3 regions of the Gordonia sp. G4 genome follow, and region 1 is predicted to be linked to each of the others. Evidence: predicted binding sites of a transcription regulator. Region 1 holds the regulator's gene; each other region holds the start of a gene.
What was found. The regulator LexA, encoded in region 1, represses DNA repair genes until DNA is damaged. The targets are predictions, from matches to a motif close to CGAACANNTGTTCG.
Positions count from the first base shown of each region.

Region 2: AC3B5T_RS02795 (HNH endonuclease signature motif containing protein) is a predicted target of LexA. The motif match lies at 7,472-7,485, and genes of this name have one in related genera.
Region 3: AC3B5T_RS08270 (HNH endonuclease signature motif containing protein) is a predicted target of LexA. The motif match lies at 3,600-3,613, and genes of this name have one in related genera.

Region 1 is NZ_CM173442.1:3,932,337-3,942,412, reverse strand. Features, by position in the region: gene AC3B5T_RS17725 (hydrogen peroxide-inducible genes activator) at 1-1, opposite strand, end outside; gene AC3B5T_RS17720 (peroxiredoxin) at 127-714, shown strand; gene AC3B5T_RS17715 (alkyl hydroperoxide reductase) at 726-1,259, shown strand; gene AC3B5T_RS17710 (aminotransferase family protein) at 1,337-2,590, opposite strand; gene hrpA (ATP-dependent RNA helicase HrpA) at 2,674-6,663, shown strand; gene nrdR (transcriptional regulator NrdR) at 6,637-7,128, opposite strand; gene AC3B5T_RS17695 (LysM peptidoglycan-binding domain-containing protein) at 7,228-7,767, opposite strand; gene lexA (transcriptional repressor LexA) at 8,035-8,739, shown strand; gene AC3B5T_RS17685 (phosphoenolpyruvate--protein phosphotransferase) at 8,717-10,076, opposite strand, start outside.
Region 2 is NZ_CM173442.1:671,592-681,667, reverse strand. Features, by position in the region: gene AC3B5T_RS02820 (glycoside hydrolase family 15 protein) at 1-73, shown strand, start outside; gene AC3B5T_RS02815 (glucose-6-phosphate dehydrogenase) at 148-1,590, opposite strand; gene clpB (ATP-dependent chaperone ClpB) at 1,748-4,300, shown strand; gene AC3B5T_RS02805 (winged helix-turn-helix transcriptional regulator) at 4,368-4,658, opposite strand; gene AC3B5T_RS02800 (zinc-binding alcohol dehydrogenase family protein) at 4,793-5,794, shown strand; gene AC3B5T_RS02795 (HNH endonuclease signature motif containing protein) at 5,819-7,441, opposite strand; gene selB (selenocysteine-specific translation elongation factor) at 7,644-9,437, opposite strand; gene selA (L-seryl-tRNA(Sec) selenium transferase) at 9,448-10,076, opposite strand, start outside.
Region 3 is NZ_CM173442.1:1,877,336-1,887,411, reverse strand. Features, by position in the region: gene AC3B5T_RS08275 (arabinosyltransferase domain-containing protein) at 1-1,852, shown strand, start outside; gene AC3B5T_RS08270 (HNH endonuclease signature motif containing protein) at 1,916-3,571, opposite strand; gene AC3B5T_RS08265 (IS1380 family transposase) at 3,944-5,332, opposite strand; gene AC3B5T_RS08260 (arabinosyltransferase domain-containing protein) at 5,725-9,090, shown strand; gene AC3B5T_RS08255 (arabinosyltransferase domain-containing protein) at 9,083-10,076, shown strand, end outside.

The DNA.
Region 1 (10,076 bases):
TGCCTATCAGTGTAGTGCTAATCATCACGTTTCGCTTTTGGCCGATATCCGGCACGATGGTACTCGTACCTCGCGAAACTCGTTCGCGCGCAATTTCACTACATTCACCAGCTGAAGGAGCGAAACATGCCCCTGCTCACCATCGGTGACCAGTTCCCCGCCTACAACCTCACCGCCGTCATCGGTGGCGACCTCAGCAAGGTCAATGCCCAGCAGCCCGACGACTACTTCACGACCGTCTCGTCCGACGACCACCCCGGCCAGTGGCGCGTCGTGTTCTTCTGGCCGAAGGACTTCACCTTCGTGTGCCCGACCGAGATCGCCGCTTTCGGCAAGCTGAACGACGAGTTCGCCGACCGCGACACCCAGGTGCTCGGCGCCTCGGTGGACAACGAGTTCGTCCACTTCCAGTGGCGCGCACAGCACGAGGACCTCAAGACCCTCCCGTTCCCGATGCTGAGCGACCTCAAGCGTGAACTGGCCACCGCGGCAGGCGTTCTCAACGCCGACGGGGTCGCCGATCGCGCCACCTTCATCGTCGATCCGAACAACGAGATCCAGTTCGTGTCGGTCACCGCGGGTTCGGTGGGCCGCAACGTCGACGAGGTCCTGCGTGTCCTCGACGCGCTGCAGTCCGACGAACTGTGCGCCTGCAACTGGAAGAAGGGCGACCCGACGATCGACGCCGGCGAGCTCATGACGGCCGGCGTCTGAGAGGAGACCAGATGAGCATCGACAATCTCAAGGAAGCACTCCCCGAGTACGCCAAGGATCTCAAGCTCAACCTCGGTTCGATCAGCCGCACCACCGCGCTGACCGAGGAACAGCTGTGGGGAACCCTGCTGTCGACCGCTGCCGCCACGCGAAATGCGAAGGTGCTCAGCGAGATCGCCGACGAGGCCGCCGACACGCTCTCCGCGGAGGCCTACAACGCGGCGCTCGGCGCCGCGTCGATCATGGGTATGAACAACGTGTTCTACCGGGGTCGCGGCTTCCTCGACGGCAAGTACGACGACCTGCGGCCCGGCCTGCGGATGAACATCATCGGCAACCCCGGCGTCGACAAGGCCGCCTTCGAGCTGTGGTCGTTCGCGGTGTCCTCGATCAACGGCTGCGGCCACTGCGTCGCCGCACACGAGAACACCCTGCGCGAGGCCGGCGTCGACCGTGAGGCGATCTTCGAGGCGCTCAAGGTCGCGTCGATCGTCAGCGGCGTCGCCCAGGCGATCGCGACCACCGAGGTGCTCGCCAACGCCTGATGCACCGCACGTGGAACAACGACAGGGCCCGGCTGCGTTCAGCAGCCGGGCCCTGTCGTATGTCGTGGTCTGGTGCGTCAGCTCAGCGCCGCGCGCATCCGGTCGGCGAGTTCGCCGACCTCGGCGGTCGTCATCACGAAGGCGGGCGAGACCTGCAGCGCTCCTTGCCCGGCGGCGCGGGTGCTCACCCCGTGTTCGCGCAACTTCAGCACCGCCGCCGGGGCCGTCGCGGGGTCGGCCAGCTGAACCGCGGTGACCGCGCCCAGCCCGGTCCGGACCTCGGCGACCGAGTCGAGGTCGGCGAGTGGTGACAACGCCGCGGCGAGATCGCCTTCCAGACGCGTCGCCTCGGCCAGGAGGTTCTCCCGCCGGATGATCTCGAGATTGGCCAGGGCGGCCGCCGCCGCGCCGGCGTGCCCCCCGTAGGTGTAGCCGTGCCGCCACCACACGCCGCCGGCGAAGAACGGTTCGGCGATCCAGGGGGCGATGAACACCGCACCCATCGGGACATACCCGGACGTGAGCCCCTTGGCGGTGGTGATCATGTCCGGTTCGAGTCCGAATCGCGTTGAGGCGAACCAGGATTCGCCGCCGATACGGCCGAATCCGGTGACGACCTCGTCGACGACGAAGAGGATGTCGTGGTCCCGGCAGATGGCGCGCACCTCGGCGAGGTACCCCTCCGGCGGCAGGTAGATGCCCCCGGCGCCGATGATCGGTTCGCAGAAGAATGCGGCGATGTTGTCGGCGCCTACGCGTTCGACGAGTCCGAGCAGGCTCTTGGCGTCGTCCCAGTCGACGTTCTGGACGTCGTGCATGAGCTCGCCGTACCCGTCGTGGTTCAGCGGGATGCCGGCCAGCGAGGTGCCCGCGGCGTGCATCCCGTGGTAGGCCTTGGTGCGGCTGACGACGACCCGCTTGGACTCGCGTCCCTGCTCCACCCAGTAGCGGCGGGCGAGCTTGACCGCGGTGTCGATCGAGTCGCTGCCGCCGGAGGTGAAGAAGATCTTCGACCCGGGCACGGGTGCGATCCCGCCGAGTTCCTCGGCGAGGCGGAGCGTCGGGTCGCTCGCGATGTCACCGAAGTTCGAGTAGTGCGCGATGGTGCCGAGCTGTCGTGCGACGGCGTCGGCGATCTCGGTACGTCCGTGGCCCACGTTGGTGAACCAGAGCCCGGCCGTCGCATCGAGGTAGGAGTTGCCGGCGCGGTCGAAGATCCGTGCGCCCTCGCCCCTGGTGACGACGAACGGTCCACTCGCGGTCACCGCCCCCATGTCGGCGAAACCGTGCCACAGCGATCCGGGAGTTCCCGTGCTCGAACCATCAGCCATGGCCCCAATGATGCCGGTCTGCGCGCCGTGCGCGGCCACTGGGGTGAACTCCGGTCCGCACCGACCCATATCCTGGAGAGATCATGTCGGCCCCGTCTTCCTCCCCCTCCCCGTCCTCGGGAAGTGCCTCGTCCACAGATGCATCGAGCGTCTCGCGCGCGGACCTCCTCGGCGCACTCGACGACGTGGGCCTCGTCGACGCCGACCGGCTGCGGCGTCGCATCGACCGGCTCTCGGCGCGTCCCGATGCCGCGAAGTGGCAGCAGCTCGTCACCGACGTCGACAAGGCACATGCCCGTCTCGACCGGCGACGGGCGAGCGTACCGGTCCTTCGATTCCCCGACGAGCTCCCCGTCTCGGCGGCCCGGGACGAGATCGCCGCGGCGATCCGTGACCACCAGGTCGTGGTCATCGCGGGCGAGACCGGCTCGGGAAAGACCACCCAGCTGCCGAAGATCTGCCTCGAACTCGGCCGCGGCATCCGTGGGTCGATCGGCCACACCCAGCCCCGCCGGATCGCGGCGAGCTCGGTCGCCAGACGCATCGCCGACGAGACCGAGACCGAACTCGGCGACGCGGTCGGCTACTCCGTACGGTTCACCGACCGGTCCGGTGCCGACACCCTCGTCCGGGTCATGACCGACGGCATCCTGCTGCGCGAGATCGCCACGGACCCGATGCTGCGCCGCTACGACACCCTCATCATCGACGAGGCGCACGAGCGCAGCCTCAACATCGACTTCATCCTCGGATACCTGCGCCGGCTGCTGCCCCGGCGGCCGGATCTCAAGGTGATCATCACCTCGGCGACGATCGAACCGGCCCGGTTCGCGCGGCATTTCAGCACCCCCTCGGCGTCGGTCCCCGTCATCGAGGTGTCGGGCCGTACCTATCCGGTCGAGATCCGCTACCGTCCGCTGAGCCTGCAGGAGCGGCCCGACGACGGTGACGACGCCGGCGGTGGCGAACACGCCGACCTCGACCAGATCCAGGGCATCGACGCCGCCGTCGACGAACTGTGGGCGGGTGGCCGCGGCGACATCCTCGTGTTCCTGCCCACCGAACGGGACATCCGGGAGACCGCGGACGCGCTGCGTCGCCGCACCGTCGGCGGCAAGGGGCCGGCTGCCGAGATCGTGCCGCTGTACGCGCGGTTGTCGATCGCCGAGCAGCAGAAGGTGTTCGCCCCCTCCGACGGGCGCCGGATCGTGCTGGCGACCAATGTGGCCGAGACCTCGGTCACCGTGCCCGGCATCCGGTATGTCATCGACACCGGCACCGCCCGGATCAGTCGATACTCGACCCGGACGAAGGTCAATCGCCTTCCCATCGAACCGGTGTCGCAGGCCAGCGCCCGGCAGCGCGCCGGTCGTTGCGGTCGCGTCGCGCCGGGTGTGTGTATCCGCCTCTACAGCGAGAACGACTTCGAGTCCCGGCCTGCGTTCACCGACCCGGAGATCCTGCGCACCAATCTCGCCGCCGTCATCCTGCAGATGACCTCCCTCAAGCTCGGTGAGATCGCCGAGTTCCCGTTCGTCCAACCGCCCGACGACCGGGCGATCCGCGACGGGATGGGTGTTCTCACCGAACTCGGCGCCATCACCGTCCCGAGTGAGGGCGGCCCCCCGCGACTGACCCCGATCGGCCGGTCGATGTCGCGGATTCCGGTCGATCCCCGGGTCGCCCGGATGCTCATCGCCGGGCACGAGCTCGGCTGCCTCGATCACCTTCTCGTCATCGCCGCCGCGATGTCCCTCCCCGACCCCCGGGAACGGCCTGCCGAACACCGCGAGGCCGCCGACGCCCAGCACCGGCGCTTCGTCGTGCCCCAGTCGGACTTCCTGTCGTACGTGGAGCTGTGGCGATACCTCGGCGAACAGCGTAAAGCGATGTCCAGCAGCGGTTTCCGTCGGATGTGCGAGCGTGAGTACCTGCACTTCCTGCGCATCAGGGAATGGCAGGACCTCCATCGACAGCTGACCGAGATCGTCAAGGACCTCGACTGGTCGGTCGCGGCGACCGAGCTCGACGCCGACGCCGTCCACCGGGCCATCCTGTCCGGGTTGTTGAGCAACATCGCCGCCCGCAACACCGAGGGCCGCGAGTTCACCGGCGCGCGCAACACGACACTGCTCATCTTCCCCGCCTCGTCCCTCGCGAAGAAGCCGCCGGCCTTCATCATGGCCGCCGAGGTCCTGGAGACGTCGCGGCTCTTCGCGCACACCGTCGCCGGTATCGATCCCCTGTGGGCCGAGCGCCTCGCCGGCGACCTGGTCAAACGCACCCACAGCGAGCCGCACTGGTCCGCCCGACGCGGCGCGGCCATGGCCTACGAGCGCGTCACCCTCTACGGGGTCCCCCTCGTCGCCCGTCGGCGCGTCGACTACGGCCCCATCGACCCGGAGGTCTCGCGCGAGTTGTTCATCCGGCACGCCCTGGTCGAGGGTGACTGGCGGACGCAACACGGGTTCTTCGAGCGCAACCGCAATCTCCTCGACGCCGCCACCGATGTCGAGAACCGCACGCGCACCCGCGGTCTCGTGATCACCGAGGATCAGCTCTTCGAGTTCTACGACCGGCGCCTACCGCCCGACATCACCTCCGCACGTCACTTCGACACCTGGTGGAAGAAGGCCCGGCGCGCCGAGCCCGATCTGCTCGACCTGCGTCCCGAAGACGTCACGGGTGGCACCGAGGTGGCTCCGACGGACTACCCCGGCGCATGGCAGCAGGGCGACACACGACTCGAACTGCGGTACCGGTTCGAGCCCGGCGCACCCGACGACGGGGTCACGGTCGTCATCCCACAGGCACTGCTCCCCCACATCCGCCCGGTCGGCTTCGACTGGTCGGTCCCCGGGATGCGTACCGAACTGGCCACCGCGCTGGTCAAGACCCTGCCGAAACAGCTGCGCAAGAGCATGTCCCCCGCCCAACGGTTCGCCGAGGCGGCCCTCGGCCGGCTCACCCCGCGCAAGGAACCGCTGACCGCGGGGCTCGCTCGCGAACTCTCCGCGATCACCGGGATGACGGTCACCGCAGCCGATTTCGACACCGACCGGGTACCGGCACACCTTCGGATGCATTTCGCGGTCGCCGACGGATCCGGACAGATCATCGCCCGGGCCGACTCGTTGTCCGAGCTACAGCAGACCCGGACGCCGGCGGCACCGAGAACGGTGTCACGCACGCTGTACCGGAACTGGACCGCCGACGGGATCGGCACGCTCGCCGACCAGAAGACGGTCGACGTCGCCGGACAACGGCTGACCAGGTACCCGACGATCGACGCGGTGTCCGACGAGAAGGGACGCACGCGAGGCGTCTTCGCCGTCGACGCTGCGACTCCCGAGACCCGCGACCGGCTGCTGCGTCGCGGCATCGTCGCCCTCCTCGATCTGGCGATACCACCGCTGCACAAGCGAATCGCGGGATCCCTGGGCCCGGCGGCCCGACTCGCCCTGAGCCAGAGCCCGTATGCGGACACCGAGGCGCTGCTCGCCGACTGCACACGACGGGCCATCCGGGACACCGTCGCCGGCGTCGACGACGCCGAGCTGACGGCTCTTCGCTCACCACAGGCATTTTCGGGCTTCCTGGAGCGTATCCGGCCACGGATCACCGAGGCCGCACCGGACTACTTCTCGCTCGCCGTCGCGGCGCTCGAACGAATGGCGCCGGTCCGGGCGGCGATCGACCGGCACGCCGGTTCGCTGGCCGCCGACGACGTCGCCGAGCAGATCGACCACCTCGTGTTCGACGGATTCGTCGCAGCCACCGCCCGACGGCACCTGGAGAACCTGCCGCGCTACCTCGAAGGTGCGCAGGCACGTCTGGAGGCGCTGCCCGGGTCGGCATCGCGCGACCAGGCCGGTGTGGCGGTCATCGATCGAGTAGTCGAACGGTGGGCCCAACGACTCGAACAGGTGCCGGAACACCGACGGGCGATCGTCGACGACGAAGCGCAGTGGCTTGTCGAGGAACTACGCGTGGGATTGTTCGCCCAGCGTCTCGGTACCGCGTTTCCCGTCTCGGAGAAACGGGTCCTACGAGCTCTGGACCGGCTCGGCTGAGACGGTGTCGGCCCGCCCGCCGGACGCCGACTTCAGGTCGTCGATCTCGCGCTGGAAATCCTCCACCGAGTCGAACGACCGGTACACCGAGGCGAACCGCAGGTACGCCACTTCGTCGAGATCGCGGAGCGGACCCAGGATCGCCAGACCGACCTCGTTGCTGGGGATCTCGGCCGATCCGCTGGCGCGCACGGTGTCCTCCACCTGCTGGGCGAGCTGGGCGAGTGCGTCCTCGGCGACGTGTCGGCCCTGACAGGCGCGTCGGACACCGCGCATCACCTTCTCGCGACTGAACGGCTCGGTCACACCGTTGCGTTTGACCACGGCGAGCACGGCGCTCTCCACGGTCGAGAAACGGCGGCCGCACTCCACGCACGAGCGGCGGCGTCGGATGGCCTGCCCTTCGTCTGCGACACGCGAGTCGATGACCTTGGTGTCGTCGTTCTTGCAGAAGGGGCAGCGCATCGTGTCCTCACGCAGGTCGCGGGACGCTGGAACGCACCGAATCCGTGCGCCCCGCCGCTTCTCGGCCGGCCCCTGTGACATCGAGGATACCGCCCGGCCTCAGCGGTACCGGGGGGTGAGCAGGGGCTGGCCCACCTGCAGCGCACTCGTGGGCAGATCGTTCATCGCGACGATCTCGTCGATCACGATCTCGCGCGGCATCTCCGGCGCCACCCGGCCGGCGATCGTGCTCAGGGAGTCCCCCGCGCGCACGTGGACGACCTCCGCACTCACGGCGGCAGGGGTCATCGAGTCCGAGTAGTTCTGGCCGACGACGCCGAACACCCACACGACGAACGCCAGCCCGACGCCGGCGAGGACCGCCACCGCGGTGCGGCGACGGCGACGGAACACCGCGGCATCCGGCGCGAGAGGGCCCCGGCCCCTGGACCCCACCGCCGAGCCGCAGCTCGTGGCGCCGACACGCGGGGTCAGCGGTGACCCGCCCGCCGGACGGTTGCCTGCCGGCCGGTTGTCGACCGGGCGGCGACCGTCGGACAGCGGGGCACGGGTCCGGACGCGATCGGCGCGATCGGTACGCGCCCGAACGGTGTCGGGACGGTCGGTACGGACGGGAGCGACGAGAGTGTCGGTGCGCATGGTGCCCTCCGAGTGTTCGGTGCGAGATCCTCTGGGTGAGATCTTCTGGTGTGGTGTGTGGTGCTGTCGGTGTTCGAACTTCGATCAGGTGTTCGATGCACTGATGTTCGAATTTGTAGCACGGCGCACCGACAAAGTCTCGCGACACATCGAACAAATGTTTGAGGTGAGGGTCGCACTCCGCTAGGCTCGGACCCGGCTGAACATCCCCACCGGACATCCCACGGGCCATCTACCTGCACGTTCCGAAGACGAGAGGAACTGAACATGAGTGACACCGGCGACAGGCGCGGCCGAGCGCGGGGAGTCGACGACGAGGCCCCGATCGACGTCGCCGCCGCCGAGGCCTCACTCACCCCGCGACAGCTCGGGGTCCTGGAGGTGATCCGCCGCTCGGTTCGCGAGCGCGGTTATCCGCCCAGCATCCGCGAGATCGGCGACGAGGTCGGGCTCGCCTCGACATCGTCGGTCGCCCACCAGCTGCGAACGCTGGAACGCAAGGGCCTGCTCAAGCGAGATGCGAACCGGCCCCGCGCGGTCAACATCGCCCCGAGCGAGCCGCCGTCGCCGGAGACCCCCTCGGCCGGTCAACTACCCGAGCCGACCTTCGTGCCGGTCCTCGGTCGTATCGCGGCCGGTGGTCCGATCCTGGCCGAGGAGGCGGTCGAGGACGTGTTCCCGCTTCCTCGCGAGCTGGTCGGCGAGGGCTCGCTGTTCCTGCTGCGCGTCGTGGGCGAATCGATGATCGACGCGGCCATCTGTGACGGCGACTGGGTGGTGGTCCGGCAGCAGAACGTCGCCGACAACGGCGACATCGTCGCGGCGATGATCGACGGCGAGGCCACGGTGAAGACCTTCAAGCGTCAGGGCGCCAACGTGTGGCTGATGCCGCACAACGAACTGTTCGATCCCATCCCGGGCAACGACGCCGTGATCCTCGGCAAGGTCGTCACCGTGATGCGGCGAATCTGACCTCTCCGCCGACCGAACGGTCGAGCACTGCCGCGGCCGCTTCGCGCGCCGCGGCAGGATCGGACGTGGCCAGCGCGGCGTCGGCGGCAGCACGGCAGTCCTGTGTGGTCACCGCACCGAGCCTGGCCCCCACCGCGGCGGCCGCGGCGGGCGCACTGGACAGCGAGGTCACCCCGAGACCCACGAGGACGCAGGCGAGATTCGGATCGGCGGCCGCCTCACCGCAGACCCCGACCGGCTTTCCCTGTCGGACACCCGCGGCGGCAACACCCGCGATCAGGCTGAGCACGGCGGGTTGCCACGGGTCGGTCAGCCCGGCGAGATCGGCCGACATCCGATCGGCCGCCATCGTGTACTGCGTCAGATCGTTGGTACCGATGGACACGAAGTCCACCTCCGCGAGCACGGCCTCGGCGAGGATCGCCGCCGCGGGCACCTCGATCATGACCCCCGCGACCAGACCCCGACCCCGGACCTCCGCGGCGAACACCCGCGCCTCCGCCGGCGAGGCGATCATCGGCGCCATGACCCACGGCGCGACCTTCGAGCCGACGGCGGCCAGCGCGATCGCGTCGAGCTGATGTGCGCGGATCTCGGGATGCGCCAGGGCGATTCGATCCCCACGGACCCCCAGCGCCGGATTGGACTCGTCGGGATGCGTCACGAAGCGGAGCGGTTTGTCCGAGCCGGCGTCGAGGGTGCGTATCACCACCTTCCGCCCGTCGAAAGCACCGAGGACCTCACGGTAGATCCCGGCCTGCTCGTCCACCGACGGTTCGTCTGCGCGTTCGAGGAAGGCGAGTTCGGTGCGGAAGAGTCCGACACCCTCGACGGGGTGTCCGGCCGCGGCCCGTGCCGACGATCCGTCGGCGACATTGGCGAGCACTGACACACCCACGCCGTCGGCGGTGCGCCCCGGACCCGTCCAGCCGGCGACGACCTCGGCGCGTCGCCGGTCCTCCTCGACGCGTGCCCGGGCCGTGTCCGCATCGGGCTCGACCTCGATGCGACCGGTTGTTCCGTCGACGAGAACGGTTGTGCCGGGCTCGATCTCGGCCAGATCAGTGACCGCGACGACGCATGGGATCCCCAGCTGCCGCGCGATGATCGCGGTGTGACTGGTGGGGCCGCCCAATCGGGTGACGAGCGCGATCGTGCTCGCCGGGTCGAGGCCGGCGGTGTCGGCGGGCGCAAGATCGTCGGCGAGCAGCACCGACGGCACCTGCGGTGTCGGCACACCCGGCTCGGGCAGGCCGAGCAGTTCGGCGAGCACGCGGTCGCGGACGTCGTTGAGATCGGTGACCCGCTCGGCCATCAGCCCGCCGAGTTTGGTGAAC
Region 2 (10,076 bases), 2.2 Mb from region 1:
CATGCCGCAGGCGTTCACCCACCTCGCGCTGATCAGCGCGGCCATCAACCTCGATCGGCAGCTTGGTGATTGATTCAGGTGCCGCGGATCCGGTTGCGGTTTATCCCGACAACCGGGAAAAACCGCAACCGGATCTGACTCTCGTCCTCAGATCCAGCCGGACCCGCCGCACAGGTCGTCGGCGGCCGCGGGGCCGGTCGACCCTGCCGCATATGGTTGCGGTGCAGGCGGATTCGTCAGTACCGGTGCCGCGACCTCCCAGACATGTGCGAGGCCGTCGGGCCGGGTGAACAGCGACCGGTCACCGCGCAGCACATCGACGATCAGTCGTGCATAAGGCGACAATCCGTCGGCCACCTCGTCGAGCTTCTCGGTCATGTGCGCGACGGACAGGTCGGTCCCCGAACCCGGTTCCTTGATCGTGACGGCGAGATCGATGGCACCGTCGCCGGCCAGGTCGAAGGTCAGCACGGTGCCGTCGGTCGGAGTGTCGGTCAGCGGACCGTCGGCGGGGGCGCGGAAGACCAGGCTGAGGCGTTGCGCGCTGTGGTCGAGCATCTTGCCGGTACGGAGCAGGAACGGGACACCGTGCCAGCGGTCGGTGTCGACCCACAGGCGCACCGCCGCGAACGTCTCGGTGGTGGAGTCGTCGGGGATGCCCTCGGTGTCGCGGTAGCCCTCGTATTGACCGAAGACCACCTCGGCGGGGTCGAGTGGCCGGAAGGCGGCGATGACCGACTCCCGGGCGCCGAGCAGGTCCTCGGCGCCGAGCGAGACCGGAGGTTCCATCGCGACTTCGGCCGCCACCTGGAACAGGTGCGTGACGATCATGTCCAGGAATGCCCCGGTGGCGTCGTAGAACGCGGCGCGGTCGGCGATGTCGAGGGTTTCCGGGACGTCGATCTGGACCTCCTCCACGTGCTCGCGGTTCCACACCCCGGCGAACAGGCCGTTGGCGAAACGCAGCACGTGCAGGTTCTGGGTGCTCTCCTTCCCCAGGAAATGGTCGATCCGGTAGATCTGGTCTTCGTCGAGGGATTCGTGGACCGCCTCGTCGAGGGTCCGGAATCCGCCGGGTGACGTACCGAACGGCTTCTCGTAGACGACGCGCGAGTTCTTCGCGAGACCGTGCGCGGCGATCGCTTCCGTGTAGTCGACGAAGGTGGTCGGCGGGAGGGCGAGATAGTGAACCAGCTGGGCCGTGCCGCCGATGGCGTCTCGGCTGGCGTCGATCACCTCCAGCAGGCGGCCGGGGTCGTCGGCGGTGAACCCGCCGCCGGCAAATCGAATGGTCTCGGCGAACGAGGCCCATTCGTCCGAGGACACCGACCCGTCCGAACCGAATTCCTCGACCGCGTTCTTCACGTGCTGCCGGAACTCGTCGTCAGTGCGGTCGCCCCGGCCGTTGCCGATGAGCTGCCACCCGTCCGGGAGCAGGCCTCGACGGTGGAGTTCGAACAGCGAGGGCAGGACCATCCGCTTGGCGAGGTCGCCGGTCGACCCGAAGAGAACGAAGATCACTGCCGCGTCCGTGGCGGCAGGGGCGTCGGACTGTGTCGCGTTCTCCCGGGCGGAGCTGTCTGCGGTCATGCATTCAATACTGCCGGTCGACGACGCGGCGGCACGGATAGTGTTCTAGATCACAAATCTAGTAGACCTGAGCGGAATGCACTCAACTCTAGTGGCGTTACAGACCTCGTAGGGCTCATACTTGAGCCTGTTGGACTAAAGAGAAAGGTGCACGCGAGTGGACAGCTTCACCCCCACCACCAAGACGCAGCAAGCATTGAGCTCTGCTGTGCAGGCGGCGGCCAGTGCTGGCAACCCCGACGTGCGACCGGCCCACATCCTCGTGGCACTGCTCGATCAGTCCGACGGCATCGCGTCGCCGCTGCTCAAGGCAGTGGGCGTGGACCCGTCGAGCGTTCGTGCGCAGGCCCAGGCTCTGGTCGATCGCATGCCGACGGTATCCGGCGCCAGCTCGACGCCTCAACTATCCCGCGAATCGATCGCGGCCGTCACCGCTGCCCAGCAACTGGCCGGCGAGCTCGACGACGAGTACGTCTCGACCGAGCACGTCGTCGTCGGTCTGGCGACCGGTGACTCCGATGTCGCCAAACTGCTGCACAACCTCGGTGCGACTCCGCAGGCCCTGCGCGAGGCGTTCGTCGCCGTGCGAGGCAGTGCGCGGGTCACCTCTGAGGACCCCGAATCGACCTACCAGGCTCTCGAGAAGTACTCGACCGACCTGACCGCGGCGGCCCGCGAGGGCAAGCTCGACCCGGTCATCGGCCGCGACACCGAGATCCGGCGCGTCGTGCAGGTCCTCAGCCGTCGGACCAAGAACAACCCGGTCCTGATCGGTGAACCCGGTGTCGGCAAGACCGCCATCGTCGAAGGACTCGCCCAGCGCATCGTCGCCGGCGACGTGCCGGAGTCGTTGCGCGGCAAGACCGTCATCTCCCTCGACATGGGTTCGATGGTCGCCGGTGCCAAGTACCGCGGTGAGTTCGAGGAACGCCTCAAGGCCGTGCTCGACGAGATCAAGGGATCGGCCGGCCAGGTCATCACATTCATCGACGAGCTGCACACGATCGTCGGCGCCGGTGCGACAGGCGATTCCGCGATGGACGCGGGCAACATGATCAAGCCGATGCTCGCCCGTGGTGAGCTGCGGCTGGTCGGTGCCACGACCCTCGAGGAGTACCGCAAGTACATCGAGAAGGATGCCGCACTCGAGCGTCGGTTCCAGCAGGTGTACGTCGGCGAGCCGTCGGTCGAAGATGCCATCGGCATCCTCCGCGGCCTCAAGGACCGGTACGAGGTGCACCATGGTGTGCGCATCACCGACTCCGCATTGGTCGCCGCCGCAACGCTTTCCGATCGCTACATCACGTCGCGGTTCCTGCCCGACAAGGCCATCGACCTCGTCGACGAGGCCGCGTCGCGGTTGCGGATGGAGATCGACTCGCGCCCCGTCGAGATCGACGAGGTCGAGCGGATCGTCCGTCGGCTCGAGGTCGAGGAGGTCGCCTTGCAGAAGGAGACCGACGCGGCGTCGAAGGACCGGCTCGAGAAGCTGCGCGCCGAACTGGCCGACCAGAAGGAGAAGCTCAACGAGCTCTCCGCCCGGTGGCAGTCGGAGAAGACCGCGATCGACGCGGTGCGCGACCTCAAGGAGGAGCTGGAACGGCTTCGCGGCGAGGCCGATCGGGCCGAGCGTGACGGTGATCTCGGGCGCGCAGCCGAACTGCGGTACGGCAAGATCCCCGGCCTGGAGAAGGAACTCGAGGCCGCGATCGAGAAGACCGGAACCGATCCCTCGCAGGACGTGATGCTGCAGGAGGAGGTCGGCCCCGACGACGTGGCGCAGGTCGTGTCGGCGTGGACCGGAATCCCGGCCGGACGCATGCTCGAGGGCGAGACCGCCAAGCTGCTGCGTATGGAAGAGGAACTGGGACACCGGGTCATCGGCCAGAAGGACGCGGTGCAGGCGGTGTCCGACGCGGTGCGTCGTGCACGCGCAGGAGTCGCCGACCCGAACCGGCCGCTCGGCTCGTTCATGTTCCTCGGCCCCACCGGCGTCGGCAAGACCGAGCTCGCCAAGGCGCTCGCCGAGTTCCTGTTCGACGACGAGCGGGCCATGGTCCGTATCGACATGAGCGAGTACGGCGAGAAGCACAGCGTGGCAAGGCTCGTCGGCGCTCCGCCCGGTTATGTCGGATACGAGGCCGGTGGTCAGCTGACCGAGGCGGTGCGACGTCGTCCGTACACGGTGGTCCTGTTCGACGAGATCGAGAAGGCCCATCCGGACGTCTTCGACGTGCTGCTGCAGGTGCTGGACGAAGGCCGCCTGACCGACGGACAGGGCCGGACGGTGGACTTCCGCAACACCATCCTCATCCTCACCTCGAACCTCGGTGCGGGTGGCGACAAGGACCACGTCATGATGGCCGTGCGCTCGGCGTTCAAGCCCGAGTTCATCAACCGTCTCGACGACGTCGTGATCTTCGACGCCCTGAGCCCTGAGGAACTGGTGTCGATCGTCGACATCCAGCTCGGCCAGCTCAAGAAGCGGCTCGCGCAGCGCCGCCTCGACCTCGAGGTGTCGACCAAGGCCAAGGAATGGCTGGGCGCACGCGGATTCGACCCGCTGTACGGTGCTCGCCCGCTGCGCCGCCTGGTGCAGCAGGCCATCGGTGACCAGCTCGCCAAGCAGCTGCTCGCCGGCGACATCCGCGACGGTGACGTCGTGCCGGTCAACGTCAGTGCCGACGGAGAGTCGTTGGTACTCGGCTGAGTTCGTGACTGACAAGTGAATGACAAAGGGACCCATCCTTCGGGATGGGTCCCTTTGTCTGCGCCGGCTACGGATGTGGGAAGCGGTCGAGGTTGTCCTCTACCCACAGGCGCAGTGCGTCCAGCGGCCCGGCGGCGTCCACCCCGAGTTCCGTCAGTTCGTATTCGACGTGCAGCGGGACCGCCGGATAGACGGTGCGGGTGAGCATCCCGGCTGTCTCCAACCGACGCAGAGTCGCCGTGAGGACTTTGGGGCTGATCCCGTCCAGCCGCACGCGGAGCTCTCCGAACCGCATCGGTCGATCGCGGAGGGCGCCGATGACCAGGGCGCTCCACTTGTCGGCGAGAAGGTCGAGCATCCCTCGGCAGGGACACGACGCAGAGTAGGCGTCTCCGCGATGGGACGGTAGTGACATGGCGCTGGCCTCGATGCTTTCTATTGGATACTAGGAGCCCTTGCGGGTAACTGGGGTCGTGGGGATACCTTAGCGCCATGACACGAGAGATGACAGCCCTGGTCGCGGTCGCTGCGAACTCCGTCGAGGACCCGAGCGCGTTCGCCGAGACGACAATGCCGGTGCCGGCCCCCCGTCCGCACGATCTCCTCGTCGAGGTCCGCGCGGTCTCGGTCAACCCGGTGGACACCAAAGTGCGTGCAGGCCTGCGTGACTCCGATCCGCCGCGTGTTCTGGGATTCGACGCGGCGGGGATTGTCGTCGGGATCGGCGACGAGGTGTCGAGGTTTGCCGTCGGGGACGAGGTCTACTACGCCGGTTCGATCGATCGGCCGGGAACGAATGCCGAGTTCCATCTTGTCGATGAGCGGATCGTCGGGCGCAAACCGTCGTCCCTCGACTTCGGCGCGGCTGCCGCACTGCCGTTGACCACGATCACTGCCTGGGAGTCGTTGTTCGAGAAGCTGCGGGTCAATTCCGCGGACTCGGGAACGATCGTCGTGGTGGCGGGTGCCGGGGGCGTCGGCTCGATGGTCATTCAGTTGTCCCGGACCCTGACTGATCTCACCGTGATCGCAACCGCGTCACGGCCTGAGTCGCAGGAATGGGCGCGAGGACTCGGTGCCCACCACGTCGTCGACCCGAGACGCCTGCGCGAGGACGTGCGGGCATACGCTCCGCGCGGTGTGGACTACATCTTCTCGCCCCACTCGGACGGAAATGTCGAGTCCTATGCCGACATCATGGGTGTACACGGTCAGGTCGTCGCCATTGACGAGCCCGAAGGTCTCGATACCCTCCCGCTGAAGCAGAAGAGCCAGAGTTGGCATTGGGAGTTGATGTTCTCCAAGCCGTTGTTCGCACCGGAAGACGACTCACAACACGAGATCCTCGGCCGGGTCGCCGAACTCGTCGACGCCGGCAAGATTCGCAGCACTGTCAACCGTGAACTGGCTGGTTTCACGATCGAGAATCTTCGTACAGCGCACCGAGTCTCCGAATCCGGAGGGGCGATCGGCAAGGTGGTCCTCACGCGCTGACCACCGCGGATGAGCCGGCGAACTTCACGAGGTGGCGAGTAACTCCATGAGGTGTGCTTCGACGAGGGAGGGCCGGGGCGTGCGTGGTCCGGGTCGGGGTGGTCGGACGTCGATGACGTGGCTGGTTTTCAGCCATGAGCGGCGCGCGTCATGTGGGCGTGGCTCGTCGCCGGACGTGGTGCGTCCGTGGATCTCTCGCCGCACCTGTGCCAGGTGGGCCTGCAACCGCTTGGGTATGTCGGGTCGGCGGTTGATGTATTCGGGGTTGGGCGGTGCGCCGGGTTCGACGTTGAGTCGCCAGGCGCAGCGGCCTTCGTCTGGCCCGGACCGGACGATCCGGGTGGTGTACTGGCCGGGTTGGTCGCCGACCATGCGGTTGTGGCGGGGACAGGCCGGTGCGAGGTCATCGATGTCGGTGAGTCCGCCCTTGGCCCAGTCTCGTTCGGCGTGATGAAGCTCGACCTGGGTGGCGGGCTGATCGCACCCGGGAGCCGAGCACACCTCGCCGTCGGGTCGGGCGAAGGAGACCAGGCGTTGTTCGCGGGTGGCGAGGCGTTTGCCCCGTCCGAAGTGCAGGGGGACGGTGGTGGCGTCTTTGAAGATCGCGAGCCAGGGTTGCATGTCGGCGGCCATCGCGATCAAGTCCCGGATGGGCAGCAGGGTTCCGGTGGCGGTGGTGGCGAGTCCGGCTTCGCGGGTCAGGTCGGAGAGGTCGGCTTTGATGATCAGTTGCACGGGCAGGCCTCGGTGCGAGGTTCCCAGTGTTCCGTCGGCGAAGCCTGCGGCCAGTGCGGCGTCGAGGGCGTCGTGATTGGTCTGGGCGAGAGTGCGGCCGTCGCGGTCGGCTGCCGAGGCCAGGGCGTCGGGGTCGGCGGTGCCGGCCGGTCCGCGAGGCGACTGCGGGTCGTCGGGGTTGTTGAGTCCGGGTTTGCCCCAGACGGCGAACATCATCGTCAGCCGGGCGACGAGTTCGGGTGTCAGGGTGCCCGATATCTTGGCGGTGCCGTCGGCGCGTTGCCGACCGATCCACAGGCCGCGGCGTCGTTTCTGGTCGGTGTCGTCGGCCAGGGTGCCGTCGGGGTCGAGATGGGCGAGCAGCCGCGCGCCGAGCCGGGTGATCTCGGCAGGCGTGTGGGCTTCGGCGATTTCGGCCATCTGTCGTTCAGCGGCGACCTTGATGTCGTGGTCGATGGTGCCCGGGATGCGGTCGAGGACGTCCAATGCGGCCTGGACGTGCGCGGTGCCGACCGTGCCTTGTGCGAACGCTTCGGCGAGACAGGGGTATTCGGGTGGGAGGACCTCGCCGCCGAGGCTGGTCCGGTGGGCGGTGGCGTCCATATGCTTACGGCGGCGCATCGGGTTCGACACTCGTAGCCGGTGGGTCATGAACTGCATCAGGGTGCGGCAGCCGGCCTTGCGTGGCAGGTCGCGGGCGACGGCCTGATCGATCTGCCGGTCCCCGGCGACGGTCAGACGAGCGATGGCGCGTTCGGTCTCCGCGGCCACCTCAGCGAGTTCGGCATCGGTACACGGCGACAGATCCACGGTCTGCAATTTGTCGAGGGTGCGGTGGAGATCGGCCACCAACTCAACGGCACGCGGTTGCGGCGCTGTCGAGTCGCCACCGACGTGTGCGGTGCTGGGCATGACGGTCACCTCCTCCGAGAACCGTTGCTGCGAATGTAGGTTCGAGTGTACACCAATCCAGACGTGCGGCAAGGCCAAACATACTGCTGTGCAATGCTATTCGTTGATGTCGACTTGTCGGTGTCGTGTGGTAGGGGCCTCGGACGGAAGCTCTTCCCGCGATTCACACGGCGACCTGTACGACAGGACCACCGCCCGTTGCTCAGCGCACGACCTCCCGGTGCCCGGCGTCAAGACGGCGGGTCCAACCGCGGGCGTCGAGGTACTCCAGTAGCGGAATGACCACGCGCCGAGTGGTTCCGAGCGCCTGACGAGCGGCGCTGGTGGTGAACGGCTGATCGAGCGAGGCGAGGATGCGCATCGCCAGGGCGGGGGCGGTCGGCAACAGCACGACACCGTCGCGCAAACGGAGAATTCGGCCCGTGCGCTCGGCGGCGGCGAGTTCTCGGGCGCCCAAGCCGAGTGCGGTGAGGTCATCGGCCTCGGGTGCACGGAACGGGTGGTCGGCGAGCCGGCGCTCCAGTGCGCTGACCGCGTCGTCGGCATCACCCAGGGAGGGCTTGTGACCCGGGATTGCCAGGTGCCCGTCGGACGATGACAGCCCGGCTTCCGAGATGACGGTCGCCAGCAGCGTCGTGTCCGGGAGCCCGAGCAGCGCGGGTGCGCCGGCCGCAGAGAGCCCGGCCGACAACGGGTCCCGTTGATGTAGTTCGCGGACGGCGGCGTGAAGCCGTTCCGCCCAGGCGGTGAGGGAGGTTTCGGCGACCCACCACTCGCCGATCACTCGTACGCCGTGGGGAGCGGGCTCGGCGTCGTCGACCAGGCCGAGTCGCGTCAGATCGGTGACGCGCATCGCGCCACGCCGATGCACTTCTTCGGCGGCCCCGGCGCCGTCGGACATGGCCGCCAGCGAGGCAGCGCGCCGTGTTGCGTCGCCGCGCCGGGTCAGCGCCGGGGGATCGGGGTGCAGCACGACGCCACCGCCAACAATCCGTTGGCCGGGATCCCGGAGCACCACCCGATCGCCCCGCGACATCGGCACGGCACGGGCGAGGGTCACACGCGCGTGGTCGCCGTCGAAGGGGCGCAACCGAACCGGTAGCGCCGCTGTGCCGATGTGTGCGACGAGGTGTTCCGGTGCCTCCTCGAAGGACATGCCGCTCACGCGCCGGACATCGGCGACTGCGGAGGTGTGCCAGGCTCCGGGCGTCACGAGTGCGTCGCCGCGCGAGACGTCGTCGACGCCGACGCCGCGCAGATTGATCGCGACTCGGCTGACCGGGCCGGCGCTGGTGAGAGTTGCACCCTCGCTCTGCAATCCACGGACATCGAGTCGCCGGCGGCCGTCAACCGTGAGCAGGTCCAGGGTGTCGCCGACCGAGATGGTCCCGGCGGATAGGGTGCCGGTGACGACGGTGCCGGCGCCGGTGCGGGTGAAGACCCGGTCGATCCAGAACCGGACACGCCCCGAGGTCGACGGCGGTGATGTCCCGGCCAAGACGGCGTCGAGCCGTGTGCGCAGTTCGTCGATTCCGACGCGATCGGGCGCCGACACCACGACCGCCGGCGCATCGGAAAGGCCGGTGCGGCTGAGGCGATCACGCGACAGATCGATCACTTCACGAACGCGGTCGGGCGAGGCCCGGTCGGCTCGGGTGATGACCAGCAGCCCGTACTCGATGCCGAGGGCGGCGACGGCATCACGGTGGTCGTCGGACTGGGCGCTCCATCCCTCGTCCGCGGCGACGACGAACAGGACGACGGGCGCCGGGCCCAGGCCGGCCAGCATGTTCGGGATGAACCGCTCGTGGCCGGGGACGTCGACGAAGGCCACGTCGGCACCGGAAGGCAGTGTGGTCCAGGCGAAACCGAGGTCGATCGTCAGCCCGCGGCGTCGTTCCTCCTCCCATCGGTCCGGCTCGATCCCGGTCAGAGCACGCACCAGTGTGGACTTCCCGTGGTCCACGTGTCCGGCGGTGGCCACCACGTACTTCACGAGCGCGACTTCACGACGCGCCCAGAGCCTGTCGGATCGCGGCGAGTACCCGCACGTCGTCGGCTTCGGGAACGCAGCGCAGGTCCACCAGACACGCGTCGTCGTGAACGCGGGGTAGGACGGCCGGATCGCCGACGCGTAGGCGGGCGGCCGTTGCGACCGGAAGCCGCACCGCCCACCCCGGCAGCGGCACGCCGGGTGCGCCACCGCCACCCACCCGTCCGTCATGGGCGACGATCGGGAATCCGACTGCCGTGCCCAGGGATTCGGTACGCACGCGAAGTCTGTCGGGATCGGCGTGGAGGTATTCCCAGACGGGGGGTCGTGGCCCGCCGACGGTTGCCTCCATCGCAGCCAGTGCCAGCTTGTCCGCGCGAACGGCCCGTGCGAGTGGGTGTTTCGCGAGACGCTGAACGAGCGCTCCATCGCCGAGGAGGAGTCCGGCCTGTGGTCCGCCCAGGAGTTTGTCGCCGCTGGCGATGACGAGGTCGGCGCCGGATTCGAGTGTCGTGGTGGCGTCGGGTTCGTCGGGCAGCAGCGGGTCGGGTTGCAGGAGTCCGCTGCCGATGTCGGCGACGACGGGCACGCCGTGCGCCCGGGCGAGGCCGCGCAGCTCGGAGAGCGATGTCTCGCTGGTGA
Region 3 (10,076 bases), 2.1 Mb from region 1:
CATGAAGTCGGCGCTGGGGCCGTCGATGAGCTGGTACAACGAGATCGGCCGCTACTCGGCGCTGTTCGCCTTCTCCGCCGACGGTTCGATCGCGAGGCGTTTCGCGGTGCTGGCGATGATCCTGGGCCTGGTCGTCTCGGCCGCGGTGCTGATCCGCAAGAACCGTATTCCCGGCACCGCCATCGGCCCGACGCGCCGCATCGTCGCGATCACGTTCGCGTCGCTGGTCTTCCTCATGTTCACGCCCACCAAGTGGACCCATCATTTCGGTGTCTTCGCCGGTATCGCCGCCGCACTCGCCGCGATCGCGGCGATCGCCGCCAGTCAGCAGTCGATGCACTCGCGACGCAACCGCACCCTGTTCTGCGCACTCGTCCTCTTCATCGGCGGACTCGCGTTCACCGCCCCGAACTCCTATTACTACTACTCCGCATGGGGCATGCCGTGGGGCGTCGAACAGGTCACGATCGGCGGCGTCATGCTCGGCAGCGTGCTGCTCTACGCCGCGCTCGCGCTGCTGCTCGTCGCCCTGTGGTTCCACTTCCGTGAGCCGTTCACCGGGACCGATCCACACGTCGAGGAGTCCACTGCCGACGACACCTCGCACCAGCGCTGGTACCGGCGGCTGGGTGCCTCGATGGCGGCCGCTCCGCTGGCCTACCTCGCGTTGGCGGTCGTCGTCTTCCAGATCGTCACCGCGATCTTCGCCGGCATTCACCAGAGCTCGTCGTACTCGGTGCCCCGCTCCAACTTCGCCGCGGTCGCGGGCAACCCCTGCGGCATGGCCGACAAGGTCTGGGTGGAATCCGATCCCAACCGCGACATGCTGCGCCCGGTCGATCCCACCCTGCCGAATCCGCTCGGCGGACCGCCACCGGCACCCGGCACCTCACCGACCACGTCGGGGTTCTTCCCCAACGGCGTGCCGACGGCGCTGGAGTCGACGGCCAGCGAGGGTTCGCTCGGCGTGCTGTCGGGAGACGTCTGGCAGTCCCCCGACATCGTCAACTCCAATCCCGGCGGCACCGGCGGCGGCGAGATCGCCGAACCCGGGATCAACGGCAGCACCGCGGCGCTCCCCTTCTTCCTCGACCCGGCCGAGACCCCGGTCATGGGTAGCTACTCCAAACTCGACCAGGTCCCGGCCCGCCTCACCTCCGGCTGGTACGCACTGCCGCCGGACTGGCGGGACCGCCCGCTGCTCACGATGTCCGTGGCAGGCGAGTACGACAACCCGAACGTGATGCTCGAGTACACCGCCGAGCCCATCGGCCCCGACACCCGCGACGCCGACCTCGAGGCCGCCGGCGACACCGAGCTCATCGATCCCGGCCCGCGCCCGTCGTGGCGCAACCTCCGGTACAACACCGACGAGCTCCCGTCGGACACCACCGCGGTGCGGATCGTCGCGACCGACGACAACCTCGCCGAAGACCGGTTCATCGTGCTGACCCCGCCGCGGATCCCGCAGATGGACACCCTCCAGGACGTCGTCGGCGACACCGACCCGGTCCACATCGACTGGACGTCTGGTCTGGCATTCCCGTGCCAGCGTCCGTTCACCCACGACGTCGGCGTCGCGGAGATCCCGAAGTGGCGCATCAAGCCCGGATCCGACCTGGCAGCCGCGGTGTCCGCGTGGCAGAACAGCTTCGGCGGCGGCCCGCTCGGCTGGATCGAGGTCTCGCAGCAGGCGACGGCGCTGCCCACCTATCTGATGGCCGACATCGGACGGGACTGGGGCGCCCTCGAACGCTACGAGCCCTACGGCGACGTCGACACGCTCGCCGAGATCGAGACGGGAACGGCCACCCGCAGCGGGCTGTGGAGTCCCGCGCCGCTTCGGCACTGACGATTCGGCGGCGCCGACGACCGGTCGCCGTGGTGGTGGTCGGCCAGGCGAGCTGCTCTCCAGTCACCAGTGGTCGGCGAGTATGCGTGTGAGGGCTGCTTCGACTGGGGTCAGGGGTTGGGTGGTGAGGTGCTCCGGCGGTGCCGGTGGGTGGACGAGTTGTCGGTAGGCGAGTTCGAGGCGTCGGCCGCGGTCGCCGTGGCCGATGGCGTCGGGGCGCGCCTGGTCTGGGCGCGCCTGGTCGCCGGGCCGGGTGGTCGGTCCGTGAATCTCGTCGCGCACGGTGTTCAAATGTTCTGTGAACCGCCGGGGTATGTCGGGCCGGCGGTTGAGGCGGTCGGGGTTGGGTGGTGCGCCGGGTTCGGCGTTGAGTGTCCAGACGCATCGGCCTTCGTCGGGTCCGGACCGTGCGATGCGGGTGGTGTACTGGCCGGGCTGGTCACCGACCATGCGGTTGTGTCGTGGGCAGGCGGGGGCGAGGTCGTCGATGTCGGTGAGACCGCCTTTGGCCCAGTCCTTGTGGGCGTGATGGAGTTCGACGTGGGTGGCGGGTTGATCGCACCCGGGTGCCGAGCACACTTCGCCGTCGGGGCGGGCGAAGGAGACGAGGCGTTGTTCGCGGGTGGCCAGACGTTTGCCCCTACCGAAGTACAGCGGTACGGCGGTGGAGTTCTTGAAGATCGCCAACCACGGTTGAACGTCGGCGGCCATGGCGATGAGGTCGGGGATGGGTAGCAGGGTTCCGGTGGCGGTGGTGGCGAGGCCGGCTTCGCGGACGAGGTCGCCGAGGTCGGCTTTGATGATCAGTTGCACGGGCAGGCCGCGGTGCGATCTCCCGAGCAGTCCGTCCTCGAGGACAGCCTTCAGTAGCGCGTTGAGCGCGTCGTGGCTGATCTGAGCGGGGGTGCGGTCGTCGCGTTCGGCTGCGGCGGCCAGTTGTTCGGGGTCGGCCTCTTCGACCGAACCGGTCGGCGAATCTGGATCACCTGGGTTATTCATGCCGGGCTTGGCCCAGACGGCCAAGAGCATGGTGACGCGGGCGGCAAGTTCGGGGGTGAGGGTGCCGGTGAGTTTGGCGGTGCCGTCGGCGCGTTGGCGGTTGACCCACAGGTTGCGGCGCTGTTTGTGGTCGGTGTCGTCGGCCAGGGTGCCGTCGGGGTCGAGGTGGGCGAGCAGGCGCGCGCCGAGTTGGGTGATGTCGGCGGGGGTGTGGGCTTCGGCGATCTCGGCCATCTGTCGTTCAGCAGCGACTTTCACATCGTGGTCGGTGCCATGTGGGATCTGGTCGAGGACGTCGATGACGGCTCGGACGTGGGCGGTGCCGACCCGGCCGTCGGCCAACGCCTCGGCGAGGGTGGGGTGTTCGGGTGGCAGCGCTTCGCCGGTGTGGGTGAGGTGGGTGGCGGTCGCCTCACGCTGGTTGTTGCGGCGCATCGGGTCGGACACCCTCAGTCGGTGGGTGATGAACGCAGTGATGGAGCGGTATCCGGTGCGATGGGGTAGGTCGCGGTCGGCGATGGTGACCATCTGCCGGTCACCGGCGTAGGTGAGGCGGGCGATCGCTTTCTCGGTGTCGGCGGCGACGTCGACGAGTTCGGTATCCGAACACGCGCTCAGGTCGACGGTCTGTAGTTCACCGATCAGCCGGTGCAGTTCGGCGAGGAGTTCGGGCGCCCGCGACGTGGGCAGCGAACCGTCGATGTGCGTGGTGTCGGCCATGACGGTCACCCCCCGAGAACCGTAGCTGCGAATGTACGTTCGACTGTACACGAAAGACGGGCAGTCGGCAGCTCGAAATATGCTGTCCAACAACTCTTTTCCTCCCTAGAGCGACCACTCTCGATTGTCGGTGGTTGCTGGTACCCTCCGCCTGCGGCCAAGGATCTGAGCGGTCCTGCGGTGCGGGACCCTTCGTGGCTCGTCGCTATCGCTCCTCGCACCTCAGCCTGAATCCGTGGATGAGGTTCTGGTCGGGTGAGGTCGCGGTGTTTGAGTGTCTGATTGTGTTGTGGGCGTGTGGGATTCGCTGATCTTGTGTCAGCTTTTTCACTGGGGTTCCTGGTCGTGGGTGGGCATGTGAGGGTTGAGGGGTCAGGTGGTGTTCACCGCGGCCCACAGGGCGGTGAAGGCGTGTTGGGTTGGCCAGTGGCGGGGTAGGTGCAGGACGGGTGTTCGTGCTGGTCGGGCTAGTCGGGCGGGTATCGCGATCAGGGTGCGGCGCAGCGTCGCCCCGCGCGCGGCGCGCAGTCTGGGGGTGGCGGTGAGTGCGGCGAGGGTGCGCATCAGGTTGTGGCTGATGGCGGTCAACGCCAGCCAGGCGGCGTTGGCGCCGAACATCCCGGAGGGTAGGTGTGCCAGTGGTCCGTCGATGAGGTCGGCGAACACGGTTTCGATGATGGCGTGGCGGCGGTGGTTGATGTCGGCGGTGACGGTGTCGTCGGTGGTGTTGGTGAAAAATGCGTGGTATCGCCAGGCGGGCATCAGGGTGTCGGTGTTGGCGGGGTGGTGGGCTTTGACCCGGCGCACGATGAGTCGGGCGGTGACCGGCTGTGATGACTGGGGTTGCACGGTGTGCAGGGTTTCGGCGACTTCGGCCTCGGAGATCAGTTCGCCGGTGTCGGGGTCGGTGACCGCGCCGGGGTAGTGCACCGGGGTCCAGGCGTCGTCTCCGATCGCGGTGATGGCGCGGGTGATCGCGGTGTTGGTGCGCAGGACCAGCGAGAACGTCGCTGCGAGGCGTTGGCAGGTGCGCATCACCGCGGCGGTGCCATAAGCGGAGTCGCCGCGTACGGTGATCTCCCCGCTTGCCCCACACTGCCGTGCAGTAGTGAGGGTTTCAGCGATCATCTTCGCGGCCCCGCTACCGGAGGCGCAGCGGCCGGCGCGCAGCCAGGTGTTGGCAATCACCGGTGGATGATCGGGTGCGGACAGAGTGGTGATCAGCGGGGACAGACCTTTGCGCAGGAGTTCACGTCCAGCGATCTTGGCGTGCCCGTAGGAGGCTCCGGCCTTGTGGTAGCCGTAGACCGGGCGCAGTAGCGAGTCGATGTCGACAAACACCCGGGACCCGTCGGTGGGTAACAACCCTGCCCGCGCGCACATCGCTGGTAGTGCCCGGGTCATCACCGCGTTGAGTTGTCGGGCATGGCCGGGGGTGAACTCACGCAGGGTTTGTCCGATCGTGGCTGGGGCGTACACGTGGTCGAACAGGCGGGTGTGCCCACCACTGCGAACCATCCCGAGGTCGTCGATGCTGTCAGCACCGCAACAGAATCCGGCGATCACGGTCAACAGTTTCGCCTCGAGGTTGGCCCCGGCCGAGGCGACCTGGGTGGTGCCGAGATCGACCCGGTCGTCCAGCAGAGACGCCAACCCGGTCGACTCGGCCACCGCCATGACCGGTACCAGCCCGGCGTGCGACACCAGGTTGTCGTCGTCGAAGACAGCGGATGTGGCGGTGAACTTGTGCGATACTTTCACTGAAAGTGCCTTCTGAGCTGGAATGTTTTGTGTCTCAACACCACCAATCATTCCAGCTCAGAGGGCATTTTCGCGTTATCGACACCCCGCACCTATCCACGGATCCAGGCTCAGGGAGCAGAGGGCCACCGCCTGCGCTCCTCACCTCAAGGGAGCAGAGGGCCACCGCCTGCGTTCCTCAGCCCAGGGAGCAGAGGGCCACCGCCTGCGCTCCTCGCACCTCAGGGAGCAGAGGGGGCCACCGCCTGCGCTCCTCGCACCTCAGGGAGCAGGAGCACCGCCTGCGCTCCTCAGCTCAGGGAGCAGTGGTACCGACGGTCACGCACCTTGTCGAGCAGGGCTGCGGGGTGGGCCCTAGGTGGCCCGGGGCACGTCGCTTACGATGAGGCACCGTGCCTGTGACAGCCCCGACCTCGCCAGAGGATCCCGCAGAAACGTCGTCGTCGGGGCCATCGACCAGGATCTCCGCGGGCACCGCCCGGTGGATCGCGACAGTGGCCGGGATCGCGGGCATCGTGTTGTGCGCCCTCACCCCACTACTCCCGGTCAAGGCCGTCGACGCCGGTTTCGCGTGGCCGGCCGGACAGGACCTGGGCGCCGAGAGTTCGTCGGTGATGGCGCCACTCATCGCGCAGACCCCGCAGACCCTCGAGGCCCGCATCCCGTGCGCGACGCTGGCGTCCGCGGACGACGGCGTGGTCCTCGCGACGATGCCGACCAACGCGCCGAAGTCGAAGTCGTCGTCGTTGTGGGTCACCGCCACCGACGCCGCGATCACCGTGACCTTCCGGAACAGCCTCGCCGCCACCGCCGCACGCGCCGACCTGGACCGATGCCGGGAATTGCGCATCTTCTCCGCACCCACCGGTCCGGGCGCCCAGTTCGTCGGGCTCGGCGAGTCGACGACACTGCCGCCCGACCGCCGTCCGCAGGTCGACGGCATCTTCAGCAACCTGAGCCCCGAGCAGGCACGCGCCGCCGCTGCCGACGGCCTGCGCGTGCAGGTGGACATCGACAATCGATACGAGTCGTCCCCGTCGATCCTCAAGATCGTGGTGACGGTGCTCGCTGTGCTGTCGGTTCTCGTCGCCGTCGTCGCACTGGGACTGCTCGACCGCATCGGCGGGTACCACCGGCGGATCGGCGCACGGACCCGGTCCTGGTGGCATTCGCTGAAACCCCGGGCCACCGACCTGATCGTGACCGCGATCCTCCTGGTCTGGAGCGTCCTCGGGGCCGGCTCGCCCGACGACGGTTACATCCTCAACATGGGCCGGACCGCCGACGGCTTCGGCTACCTCGCCAACTACTACCGCTTCTACGGCATCCCCGAGGCGCCCTTCGACTGGTACTACAGCTTCCTCGCGGTGTGGTCGTCGGTCTCGCCGTCGGTGCTGTGGATGCACATCCCGCAACTCGTCGCCGGGCTCGTGTCGTGGTTCGTCCTCAGCCGCGTGCTCCTGCCGCGCCTGGGTCCGGCGGTACGGCGGAGTTCATGGGCGATCTGGGCGGCCGCCATGACGTTCACCGCGTTCTGGTTGCCGTTCTGCAGCGGGTTGCGCAGTGAGGGGATCATCGTCCTGGGTTCGCTGCTCACCTGGTGGGCCGCCGAACACGCCATCGCGACCCGACGACTCCTTCCGGCAGCACTCGCCGCGCTCGTCGCGGGTTTCACCCTCGCTCTGGCCCCGCACGGCGTCGTCGGTGTGGCCATCCTGCTGGTGGCGGCCCGCTCGCTGCTGCACATCCTCATCGATCGGCGAAAGCGACTCGACGGCTCCGTCTGGACGACGACGCTGACCCTCGTCGCGCCGATCGCGGCGGCCGGGATGCTCGTCCTGATCGTGGTGTTCCGGGATCAGACCCTGGCGACCGTCCTCGAGGCGATCAAATTGCGCTACTCGGTCGGGCCGGTCATCTCCTGGCACCAGGAGTTCCTGAGGTACTACTTCATCTCCGTCGTGACCGACGACGGCGCGCTCACCCGTCGGGTGCCGCTGCTGCTCCTGCTCGCCGGCCTGTTCGTGACGGTCGCGGTCATGCTGCGCCGCACGAGAATTCGCGGAGTCGATCCGGGACCGGCATGGCGCCTCATCGGTGCCGTCGGCGTCACCCTGCTGCTGTTCGCGTTCACGCCCACCAAATGGACCATCCAGTTCGGCGTGCTCGCCGGGCTGGCGTCGGCGGTCGCGGCGGTGGCCACCGTGGCCGTGGCCCAGTCGGCAGCCCGGTCCGCACGGAACCTGACTGTGTTCGTCTCCGGGTTGCTGTTTGCGATGGCGGCGGCGATGGCGGGTTACAACTCGTGGCCGTTCCTCTACGAATACGGCATCTCCTGGTTCGACCGGGCGCCGGTCATCGCCGGTTTCCAGGCGTCGACCCTGTTCCTGATCCTCGCCGTGATCGCGGCCGGGGTCGCGGTGTGGCAGCACCTGCGGTTGGACTACGTCACCAATCGCGGTCTCGCCCACGCCGACACCGGCCCCGGCGAGACCCGGGCGGATCGTCGGCGACTCTTCCTCGCCTCCTCACCACTGGCGGTGATCGCCGGCCTGCTCGTGATCGTCGAGTTGCTGCTGTTCGCCAAGGCCGCGGTGACCCGGTATCCGGCGTCGACCGCCCTGGCCGAGAACCTGAACACCCTGCGCGGCGACAGCTGTGGGCTCGCCGACGACGTCCTCGTCGAACTCGATCCCAACGTCGGCATGCTGACCCCGGCGGCGGGCGCGAACGCGACGCAGGCACTTCGCGGCGAGAACCCGGTGGGCTTCTCGCCCAACGGGATCCCCGACGACCTCCAGCCCGAGCCGGGGAGCCAGCGCCCCGGGCAGATGAACGTGTCGGCGAGCATGGCCCGCCCGTTCGCGATCACCGGCGGCCTGGGCGCCGGGACGACCGGCGGACGCGGACCGGAAACCGTGAACGGTTCCACCGCCAAACTGCCCTACGGGCTCGACCCCGCCACCACACCGGTCCTGGGCAGCTACGGATATCCGGGCGAGGCCCGCCTCACGACCGGGTGGTACGACCTGCCCGCCGACCGCGCGGCGTCGCCGCTGCTGGTGTTCAGCACCGCGGGCGCCGTCTCGACCGTCGACACCTTCGGCGTCCGGAACTTCGGGCAGAAGATGGTGGTGCAGTTCGGCCGCCCGGGCGCGGACGGGACCTTCGAACAGGTCGGCCCCGACATCCTGCCCATCGATCCCGGACCCGTGATCCTCAACATGCCCTGGCGCAACATGCGCGTGCCGATGTCGGCGGCCCCACCGCGAGCCACCGTGATGCGATTGTCCCTGCAGGACAACAACCTCGGCGAGAAGCAGTTCATCGGGATCACCCCGCCGCGCGCACCACGGTTGCAGACGCTGCAGGAGGTCGTCGGATCGACGGCACCCACGCTCATCGACTTCGGGGTGGCCTCGCACTTCCCGTGCCAGCGGCCGATGGGCGTCTCCCACGGCGTCGCCCAGGTGCCGCAGTGGCGCATCCTGGGCGACTATCCGCTGACCAACTCCCAGTCCAAGACCTGGCAGGCCGGCGTCGACGGCGGGCTGCTGGGCATCTCCGAGGCCACCACCTCCGCGGCAGCGGTCTCGACGTACCTGCAGGACGACTGGGTGCGCGACTGGGGCGCACTGGAGAAGCTGACACCGCTCGTGTCCGACGCATCCGACGCGCGGATCGACACGGCACAGACGACGCAATGGGGCTGGTCGCGCACCGGCTCGATCAGGGTGGAGCCCCAATCCGATGAGTGAGTCCCGTTTCTCCCGTCTGGCGACGGTCAACCCGAAGATCACGGTCAACCCGAAGATCGTCGCGACCGTCACCGGTCTGCTCGGCTTCCTGCTCGCGGTGCTCACTCCCCTGTTGCCGGTCAATCAGTCGACCGCGGAACTGAAGTGGCCGCAGGGCGGCGAGGTCTCGAACGTCGCGGCGCCGCTGGTGTCCTTCGTGCCGATCGACATGGACATGTCGGTGCCGTGCTCACTTGCCACCCGGCTGCCCGAGCAGGGCGGAGTTCTGCTGTCGACGATCCCCGAGGGCGGCCAGGACGCCGGCGCCCGCGGATTGTTCGTCCGCGCGAGCGCCGATGCGCTGACGCTCACCGATCGCAACGTCGCGCTGCTGAACACCGATCGCGCCGCCGCACAGTCGAATCCGAACTGCCGCATCGTCATGCGCGCCGACGGCGAAGGCGTGAGCGGGCGATTCGAGGGACTGCCGGAACCGGCCGCGGACTCGGGCGCCTCACATGGCTTCACACTGGCCGACCACGAGATGCGTCCCCAGATCGTCGGCATCTACAGCGATCTGCCCGCCGACGCACCGCGCGACGGGTTGTCGCTGCGCGCCACCATCGACACGCGCTACGTCAGCACCCCCACCCCGCTGAAGCTCACCGCGATCGTGCTCGGCATCCTCATGACGATCGTCTCGCTGATCGCCCTCGGGGTTCTGGATCGGCGGGATGGCCGCAGCCACAAGCGTTTCCTGCCGTCGGGATGGTTCACCATCCGGCCACCCGATGTCGCGGTGTTCGCGATTCTCGCCTTCTGGTGGTTCGCGGGCGCCAACACCTCCGACGACGGTTACAACTTCATCGTCGGCCGGATCGCCGGAGACGCCGGCTACGCCGACAACTACTTCCGCTACTTCGGTGTGCCGCAGGATCCGTTCGGCTGGCATTTCCAGGTGATCTCGGCCATGACGGATGTGAGTGTCGCGGCACCGTTCATGCGCC